Regions from separate parts of the Sphingomonas sp. CFBP9019 genome, predicted to be linked through region 3. Evidence: riboswitches for the same ligand, from Rfam matches in the RefSeq annotation. Region 3 holds a riboswitch; each other region holds the start of a gene.
The links. Region 3 has a riboswitch for cobalamin ahead of cobW (cobalamin biosynthesis protein CobW). Riboswitches for the same ligand answer to the same signal wherever they lie in the genome.
Positions count from the first base shown of each region.

Region 1: it holds a riboswitch for cobalamin, as region 3 does, so the genes downstream of both, SOM18_RS01105 (DUF1636 domain-containing protein) here and cobW (cobalamin biosynthesis protein CobW) in region 3, are expected to answer to the same signal.
Region 2: it holds a riboswitch for cobalamin, as region 3 does, so the genes downstream of both, SOM18_RS05065 (TonB-dependent receptor) here and cobW (cobalamin biosynthesis protein CobW) in region 3, are expected to answer to the same signal.

Region 1 is NZ_JAXCWK010000001.1:267,518-270,788, reverse strand. It holds gene cobT (nicotinate-nucleotide--dimethylbenzimidazole phosphoribosyltransferase) at 1-1,002, opposite strand, end outside; gene SOM18_RS01105 (DUF1636 domain-containing protein) at 999-1,406, opposite strand; cobalamin riboswitch at 1,513-1,699, opposite strand; gene SOM18_RS01100 (ABC transporter ATP-binding protein) at 1,721-2,506, opposite strand; gene SOM18_RS01095 (FecCD family ABC transporter permease) at 2,500-3,271, opposite strand, start outside.
Region 2 is NZ_JAXCWK010000002.1:231,809-235,079, reverse strand. It holds gene SOM18_RS05070 (catalase) at 1-1,135, opposite strand, end outside; cobalamin riboswitch at 1,356-1,594, shown strand; gene SOM18_RS05065 (TonB-dependent receptor) at 1,763-3,271, shown strand, end outside.
Region 3 is NZ_JAXCWK010000002.1:628,706-631,976, reverse strand. It holds gene cobN (cobaltochelatase subunit CobN) at 1-234, opposite strand, end outside; gene cobW (cobalamin biosynthesis protein CobW) at 240-1,289, opposite strand; cobalamin riboswitch at 1,428-1,644, opposite strand; gene SOM18_RS06945 (HoxN/HupN/NixA family nickel/cobalt transporter) at 1,805-2,794, opposite strand; cobalamin riboswitch at 3,022-3,234, opposite strand.

The sequences.
Region 1 (3,271 bases), on a different contig from region 3:
CACCCCCGCCTCGGCAAACGTCGCCATCCCGTCATGCGCCGCCAACGCCGACCGGATCACTCCCACCGCAACCGCCGCCCCGCTTCCCTCCCCCAGCCGCATCCCAAGTCTCAGTAAAGGCTCGAGTTTCAGCGCTTGAAGCAATCGCTCATGCCCCGGCTCGGCCGAACAATGCCCGGCAATGCAATGCTCTGTAATGCTAGGATACGCCGCCGCGATCGGTGCGATCGCCGCCGACGAAATGAATCCGTCCAGCATCACCGGCACCCCCGCCAGCCGCGCCGCCACCACCGCGCCAGCGATCGCGACGATTTCACGCCCCCCCACCCGCCGCAACGTCTCGAACGGCGTACGCGGGAAATCAGCATGCCGCGCAATCCCCGCCTCGACGACCGCGATTTTCCGCGCGATTCCCGCCACATCAACCCCCGTCCCCGGGCCAACCCAGTCGGCGGCGGTTCCGCCGTAACTGCGCAGACACAGGGCTGCGGCCGACGTAGAATTCCCGATCCCCATCTCACCCACGACGAGTATGTCGAGCCCAGGCACGACGACGTCGGCACCGATGTTGAGTGCGGCGAGACACGCGGCTTCGTCCATCGCCGGCCCCGTCGTGAAATCCGCCGTGGGGGTTTCCAGATCGATGTCAGCGATGACGAGTTCGAGCCCGACGGCATCCGCCAGCGCATTGATCGCCGCGCCCCCACGACGGAAATTCTCGACCATCTGTGCGGTCACGGAGACCGGGAAAGCGCTCACCCCGTGCACCGCAACGCCGTGATTTCCGGCGAAAATCGCCGCCCGCGCACGCTCGAACCGCGGCCGCTCGCGCCCCTGCCAGCCCGCCATGAAGACCGCGAGGTCTTCAAGTCGGCCGAGCGATCCGGGCGGCTTGGTCAACTGTGTTTGCCGCAGCGATGCGGCCCCTCGCGCGGCTTCGTCTGCCACGGGAAGGGCCTCCAGCGCCGCCTCGAACGCCGCGACCGTCGGGAACAGCGTCACTGCGCGACATAGCCGGCGGGGGGCGTCCGGGTGATGAAATGCCCCTTGATCCCGGCCGGCCACTGCCGAAACGGCACCTGCCCCTCCGCACTCTCCGCATGCAGCACGGCATAATCGAGAATCGCGCGCGCAGCCTCTTCATCCGGGGTAAAGCGCCCCAGCACATAGCCGATCTTCGCGGGCCCGCGGACGTGGATGGTGCAGAAGTCCTGGCAGGCGAACAGGCACGGCATCGCCTGGACCGCAATCCCGGCATAGCGCGGATCACTCGCCTGGACCGCCTGCAACGCCGCGACGAGTCTCGCACCGCCCCGCATGCCCTCGGCATCGTCCTTCGCATCGGTGGACACGCGGCAGGTGCTGCAGGCGACGACGGCCGCACCGTCTTCGGCGGGAACCAGTATATTCGGCATTGAAACCCCATGACATACGCGCCCGCGGCACAGGCCACAGGCTGGTTATGTCGTCGTGCGGGTTTACCCCCGTCCGCTCGGCGCACCCTGGCCGGACGAAAGACGACTGCGACGGGCAGGTCTCCTGGCTCACGGGTCACAGCCCTTCGCGCCGCCTTCTCGGGACCGGGATCCCAATGGCATGTTGGCACGATGGCTCGCCGCTTACAGTTGCAGGGGCAGCCGGGGTTCTCCCGTTCCCTTTTCATCCCCGTCGCCGGGGAACCTGTCGCGGCCAGAGGGATAGGCCGGGCGAGCGGCCCGGGTCAATCGCCCTGCGCGCTGTCACGCGTCAGCGGTACCACGACCGGTACGCCCTCGATCGATCCGAACCACGCCCTAACGCCATAGGTCTCACGCAGCCGAACCGGCGTCAGCACCGCCGAAGGCGCACCGTCGGCGACGAGCCGGCCCGCGTCGAGCACGAGGATACGATCGCAATAGCGTGCGGCGAGGCCCAGATCATGCAGCACGGCGATCACCAGGACGCCGCGCGCGGCCTCCGCCCGCAGGATGTCCATGACCGCGATCTGATGCGCGGGATCGAGCGATGCGAGCGGCTCGTCGACGATCAGCGCCGGCGCCTCGACCGCGAGTGCCCTTGCCAGCAGGACGCGGGCCCGCTCGCCCCCCGAGATCTCGGTCGCGACACGCGCCGCAAGCGGGGTCACGTCCGCCGCCGCCATCGCACGGGCAATCGCATCACGATCCTGCTGAGAAATGCGCGACAACGGTGCGAGATGGGGCAACCGGCCCAGCGCGACGAGACGTTCGACGCTCAGCGGCCAATGAAGACTTTGACCCTGCGGCAGATACGCGACCGTCCGTGCAATCTCGCGTCGCGAGCGCTCCGCCAGCGGAACCCCGTCGAGCAGGATCTCCCCCGTAGCGGGAACCAGCCCGAGAAGCGCCTGAACCAGCGTCGATTTGCCCGCCCCATTGGGGCCGACGATCCCGATGAGCGCACCACCCTCTGCCGCGAAGCTGACATCGTCGACCACGACCCGCCCGGCACGGCGGACGCTGAGGCGGTCCGCGGAAAGGGCTACCACAGCCGCCGCTCGCGCATGAGGTGCACGAGGAACACCGGCACGCCGAGAAACGCAGTAACGACCCCTAGCTTGAGTTCGTTCGACGTCGGGATCACGCGTACCAGCACGTCCGCAAAGGTCAGCAATGCAGCACCGCCCAATGCGGAGGGGAGCAGGATCGCCGATGGCGAGCGATCGGTCATCGGCCGGACGAGATGCGGGACGATCAGGCCGATGAACCCGATCGCGCCCGATACCGCGACCGCCCCGCCGACCCCGATCGCCACCCCGACCAGCATCCGCACGCGCGTCCTTCGCAGATCGACGCCGAGCGCGCGTGCGCCATCCTCGCCGAGCGTCAGCGCGTCGAGCGCATGGCCGTCCCAGGCGACCAGCACCATGCCGATTGCGATACAGGGCAGCGCCAGCGCGACATGGCTGAACGACCGGTCTTCAAGCGACCCGAGCAACCAGGTCATGATCTCCATCGCCGCAAACGGGTTCGGGGACAGGTTGAGCGCCAGACTGACCCCCGCGACCGCCAGCGTTCCAACCGCAATCCCCGCGAGGATCAGCGACAAGGCGCTTTGCGACCCGGCCGCCAGCACGAACAGCAACCCCAGCGCCGCGAACGCCCCAGCGATCGCCACGATCGGCAGCATCGCCGGATGAAGCTCCGCCAGCCCGAAATACAGCGCGATCACCGCGCCCAGCGATGCCCCGTTCGACGCGCCCAGCACCGATGGCTCGGCCAGCGGATTGCGCAGGAACCCCTGCAGCGCAGCA
Region 2 (3,271 bases), 400 kb from region 3:
ACTGCTCGGTATAGTCGAAGAAGTTGGTCGGCACCTTGTTGAGCGTCATCTCGCCGATCTTGCGGAACGGCACGCCCAGCCATTCCTTGGTGTCGTCGAACGGATTATAGTCGAGCTTGGCAAACGCCGATGCCGACATCGTCTGCACCATCAGGTCCCAGACGGGGAAATTGCCCTTGCCGATCTCGCCATAGAGATCGTCGGTCAGGTAGTTCCAGGTCGCGGTCGCCACCTGCGCGCCGTTCAGGTTGCGCACGCCCTGGCGGCTGATCCAGCGGAACTTGGCGAACATTGTTTCGCCCTTGGCATTGACCAGCTTGAAGGCATGGACGCCGTTGCCGTCCATCGTCCGGTAGGATGCCGGCGTACCGAGGTTCGAATAGACATGCGCGAGCATATTGGTCGCCTCGGGCGTCGCCGAGAAGAAGTCGAAGAAGCGATTGGGGTCCTGCTTGTTCGTCACAGGCGAGGGCTTGAGCGCGTGGATCATGTCCGGAAACTGGATCGCGTCACGGATGAAGAAGATCGGCAGGTTGTTGCCGACCAGATCCCAATTGCCCTGATCGGTATAGAATTTGGTCGCAAAGCCGCGCGGATCCCGCATGCCCTCTGGGCTGCCCGAGGGGTGGATCACGGTCGAGAAGCGGACGAACACCGGCGTCTGCTTGCCGGGCATGAACAGCGATGCGTCGGTGATGCTCGAAATGTCCGCGGTCGCGGTGAAGACGCCGTGGGCACCGGTTCCGCGGGCATGGACGACGCGCTCGGGCACGCGCTCCCGGTCGAAGCGTGCGAGCTTCTCGATCAGCGTCGTGTCCTCGAGCAGGACGGGGCCAAGGTCACCCGCCGCCTTCGAATGGCGGTTCTCGCCGATCGGCGCACCATTGTCGCGGGTCATCTGCGGTGCGGCGACACTGGCCGAATCACCCTTGGCTTCGACCGTGCCGGCCACACCGGCCTGCGCCAGCGCGGGCTTGCCGGCGCTGGACGGTGCCGCAGCGGTCGTCATGCGGGTTTCCGCCTGCGTCTCGGCCGGCGCCACCGTCTGCGCGGCAACCGGCTGAATCATGGCACCAGCCGATGTCGCAGCCAGCAGCATCGCCGTCACGGCCTGACGGCTCTTCACGTTCTTCATCTCGATCCCTTAATCCTGCATGCCATCAGCGTGGCATCCCCGCACAGAGCGTGCGGCACCGCCGCCTCCTGATCGAGGACGCGCATCGCGCCAAACGGAGCTTCTGGATCACAGCAATCGAGCAGGACGATCGAGCCGCCATCGTGCCGCTCGCCGGACGATTGCCGAACGATCCTGACCGGGATAGACCGGCGCCGCTGACCTGTTCGATCCGAGCAGGACGGCATGATCGCGTCGGTGCCCCGGAAGGGGCTTAATAGGGAACGCGGTGAGGGTGGTTCGCCACCTGAAGCCGAGGCTGTCCCTGCAACTGTAAGCGGCGAGCGCGATGCATTTCGCTTCTTCCTGCAAAGGAAGGGGCAGCCACTGGGCCAGACGTTGCGTCATGAGGGCCTGGGAAGGCCGTGCATCGTGTGGTGACCCGTGAGCCAGGAGACCTGCCGGCGTCTGGTCGCTCTTGCCTGGCCCAGGGGGTGGCCGCGGCACGGTACTCCGTCGAGCGACGACGTGTGCGGTGGGGACCGCACGGGCATGCGTGCCGGTCGCAATCGCGTCCGGCTGGCGCGGATGTCGGCCGTTCGCGGGAGGTCCCTGCCGGGTTCGCCAGACGCCCGGGGGATTACCGTAATGCCGTTCCTATTGTCTCGCCTCGCGCTCGCGGGGGCTATTCTGTCGCCTGTCTTCGCAGCACAAATCCACGCCCAGTCCGTGCCGGATCCCGATACCAAGGACATCCTGATCGTCGGACAGCATGCCCAGGACACGCTCACCACGCCGAATGCGACCGGCAGCCGCCTGGGCCTCACGCCGCTCGAGACCCCCGCGACGCTCTCGGTCATCGATGGCGCCACGATCCGCGCGCGTGGCGACCTGTCCGTGATCGACGCGACGAGCCGCGCACCGGGCATCAGCAACGCGGGCAATCCCGGTAATGGCGGCACCGCACTCGCCGCGCGGGGGTTCAGCGGTCAGGGCTCCGTGCTCCAGCTCATCGACGGCATCAGGCTGTTCCCGGCGGCCGGCACGATCACCTTTCCGACCGATCCGTGGATGGTCGAGCGGATCGACATCCTGAGCGGCCCGGCCTCCGTGCTCTACGGCCAGGGCGCACTGGGCGGCGCGGTGAATGTCCTGATGCGCAAACCCGATACGCAGCGGACGCACGTGGAGGGCGAGATCGGCTATGGCTCGCAGGACAGCTTCCATGTCGCGGCGGGCGCAGGGGGGCCGATCACCGAGCGCCTCTCCTACCGCATCGACGGCAGCTATCGCCGGTCCGACGGCTATGTCGATCGTGGCCAGTCGCGCAGCCATGCCGTCTCGGGCACGCTTCGCTGGGCACCGACCGACACGCTCGTCGTCACCGCGCGGGACGATTATGGCGACCAGAAGCCGATGCGCTATTTCGGCACGCCGCTGATCGAAGGACGGCTCGACGACCGCATCCGGGAGCGCAACTACAACACACGTGACGGCGTCATCCGCTACCGGGACAACCGTACCAGCCTGCAGCTCGACTGGACGCCGAGCGATGCGGTCACCGTCAGCAACCAGGCCTATCGCCTCACCTCCAAACGCTCCTGGCGCAATCTCGAAACCTATTGCTGGATCGCCGCGGACGGCGTCTGCGCCAACGGCAGCGGCAACACCGGCACTCCCGGCAGCATCCTGCGCACCGACATGACCGGCATCGTCCACGACCAGACGCAGTGGGGCGATCAGGGGAGCGTGACGTTCAGGACGGACGTCGCCGATGGCGTCGGCAACGACCTTGTCATGGGCTTCGACGTCAACCTCATCAAGCTGACCTACTCCCATAATTTCGGGTCTGATCCCCAGGTTTCGGAGGTCGATCCCTTCGCGTTCGATCCCGGTCTGATCGTCGACACGCAAGGCATCGCACCGCGCTACCGCACGCGCACGACCGAATATGCGGTCTTTGCCGAGGATCGGCTTAAGCTCGGCACGCACGTCTCGATCGTTGGCGGCGTGCGCTACGAGCGCGACACGATTCGCCGCTGGTCGATCGACTATCCGGGCGGCGCCGGTACCGAGACGTTCGTGCTCGACAAGCGGCTGCACAATCTGACCTGGCGGATCGGGAGCGTCTATCAGCCGATCCCGATGGTGTCGCTC
Region 3 (3,271 bases):
CGTCCGCTCGACATAGGTATCGACCGACAGCGGATGCGCGAGCGCGGACAGGTTGGCGAGCCGGAGCGACGGCAGCGGGCTCCCGTTCGCCGCCGCACGCCGCCACCCGGCCGCGAACGCGCCGAGATCCCCGTCCGAAAAGGACAGGACGACGAGATCCGCCGGAGTCTGCGCGAGGTCCTGCGGGACCGCACTCTCCTCCAGCCCGTGGCTTTCGCGGAAGACGACGTGCATCGCCGTCAGCCCTGAAGCGCGGCCCGGATCCTTGCGGGGTCGATCCGATCATGCTCGGCGATCACCACCAGCCGCGTCTGGCGCGCCTCGTCGCCGCGCCACGGCCGGTCATATTGCGTCCGCACCCGCGCCCCGACCGCCTGCACCAGCAGCCGCATCGGCTTGCCCGTCACCGCGGCATAACCCTTCACGCGCAGGATGTCGGCGTCGCGCGCGAGCGTCTCGATCCGCGCGGCGAGCGCCGCCGGGTCCGCGATCTCGCCGAGGTCGACGATCATGCTGTCGAAATCGTCATGCTCGTGATCGTCCGCGCCATCATGGTGCGACGGTCGCGCGGCGATGTCGTCCTCCGCCGCCGCGTTCAGCCCGAGCACGACGCGCGGATCGATCACCCCGTCGGTCAGCGCGATCACCGGCAACGCACGCGCGGACTCCGCCGCGATCACCGCGCGCGCCGCGGCCACCCCCGCCTCGCCCGCCAGATCCGCCTTGGTCAGCAGCACCAGATCGGCACAGGCGAGTTGGTCCTCGAACACCTCGGCGAGCGGAGTCTCGTGATCCACGCTCGGATCCGCGCGCCGCTGCGCCTCGATCGCGGCGAGGTCGGGCGCGAACCGTCCCGCGGCGACCGCTTCCGCATCGGCCAGCGCGATCACCCCGTCGACCGTGATCCGCGACCGGATCGCGGGCCAGTCAAACGCCTTGAGCAGCGGCTTGGGCAAAGCGAGCCCCGACGTCTCGATCAGGATATGGTCGGGCCGCGGGTCGAGCGCGAGCAAAGTCTCGACGGTCGGGATGAAGTCGTCCGCGACGGTGCAGCAGATGCAGCCATTGGCGAGCTCAACGACGTTCTCGGCCGGGCAATCGGGAATCGCGCACCCCTTCAAGATGTCGCCGTCGATACCGAGCGTGCCGAATTCATTGACGATCACCGCGAGCCGCCGGCCCCCGGCGTTACGGATCAGATGGCTGATCAGCGTGGTCTTGCCCGCGCCGAGGAATCCGGTGACGATGGTGACGGGAATCTTGGCCAGGGTCGGCTGGGGTTCGGTCATGCGATACTCTCCGGGCGTCGGAACGACAGCCACGGACGGACGCACATCCGCAGCCACACGCGCGCGCGACCAAGACGGCCACACGCGTTCGTCGCTCAGACGGAGTACCGTGCCGCGACCATCCCCTGGATCAAGGCAAGAGCGACCATGACGCTGGCAGGTCTCCTGGCTCGCGGGTCGAAGCTCGATGCACGCCTTCCCAGGTCCCGTGACCCAGTGGCTGCCCCCGCATCGGGGGCCTGTGCGTCTCGCTCACCGCTTACAGTTGCAGGGACAGCCGCGGCATTGGGAGGCAAAGCTCCCGCACCGCATTCCCATTCAAGCCCCGAAGGGCACCGGCGCGATCTGTTGAGGTTCGGTAGAACCAAACCTCGGGGTTGGGTTTAGAGGAGTTTGGCGATTGTGCCAATGCACATGACCGCCGTCATCCTGACGAAAGCCAGGACCCAGGGCCACGCATGATCCGGTGCCCGGCTCCAGGTTCCGGGTCGAGCCCGGGATGACGACGCTGCTCGTTACCCCCGCACCACCTCGATCTCGTCAAACCGCTTCCACCGGTAGATCGCGAAACTCAGCACCCAGCACGCCACGAACAGCGCGATGATCGCAAAGCCCAGCCCGTTGAAATTCTCGCCCAGCGCCAAAGCGACGTCCCACACGCCCCCGCTCAGGCCCAGCTTCGACGCCAGCAGCGCGAGCGTTTCGATCCCGCCGATCGCGATCGCGACGATCGCCGAGATCAGCGTGATCGTGATGTTGTAATACAGCTTGCGGATCGGCTTCACGAACGCCCATTCATACGCGCCGAGCATCACCACCCCGTCGGCACTGTCGACCAGCGCCATGCCCGTCGCGAACAGCACCGGCAGCACCAGCACCGTACCGATCGACAACCCGTCCGCCGCCTGGCTCGCCGACAGGCCGAGGATCGCGACTTCGGTCGCGGTGTCGAACCCCAGCCCGAACAGGAAGCCGAGCGGCGCCATGTGCCAGCTGCGCGTGACCAGCCGGAACATCGGCCGGAACAGCCGCGCGAGCAGCCCGCGATTGCCGAGCAGCAGGTCGAGATCCTCCTCGACATAGCGCCCGCCGCCGCGGACATGGCCGAAGGTCCGCCACACCGATCGCAGGATGATCAGGTTCATCGTCGCGATCGTGAACAGGAACAGCGCGGATATCAGCGTCGCGATCACCCCGCCCGCCTGCTTGAACGCCTCGAACTGCGCCAGCGCGCTCGCGGTCAGCGCGATCGCCACCGCGGCGATCAGGACGATCCCCGAATGGCCGATCGCGAACCAGAAGCCGACCCCGATCGGCCGCTGCCCATCCTGCATCAGCTTGCGCGTCACATTGTCGATTGCCGCGATATGATCCGCATCGACCGCGTGGCGCAGCCCCAGCCCCCAGGCGAGCATCGCGGTGCCCAGCATCAGCGGCTGCGCCTGGAACAGCGCGAACGCCCATCCCCAGGCGGCGATATTGGCCGCCACCAGCATCGCGAACATCCAGCCGATCCGGTGTCGCGTCGAACGACCGGCGGTCCGCCCGGTCATGATCTTGGTCATTGGCACATCCCCGGCGTCCGACGAGGACGGGGGCCTGCCGCGAACGACCGGGACGCGCGCCGACCGGACGCCCTGAGCGGCCGGCATGCGTCGCCGATGCGGCCCCCGCCGCATTGTCGTCGCTCAGACGGCGTTCACCGTGCCTCGGCCACCCCCTGGACCGGGACAAGAGCGACCAGACGCCGGCAGGTCTCCTGGCTCGCGGGTCAAGGCTCGACGCACACCTTCCCAGGCCATCGGCCCAGTGGCTGCCCCCGTCGCAGGGGGCGGGTGCGTGTCGCTCGCCGCTTACAGTTGCAGGGACAGCTGCGGTCTTGGGGCGAACCCCGCACCGCATTCCCATTCAAGCCCCGAGGGGCACCGACGCGATCTGTGCGGATCCGGCTTGCGTCGGACCTGCGCCACAGGGCTAGCGCG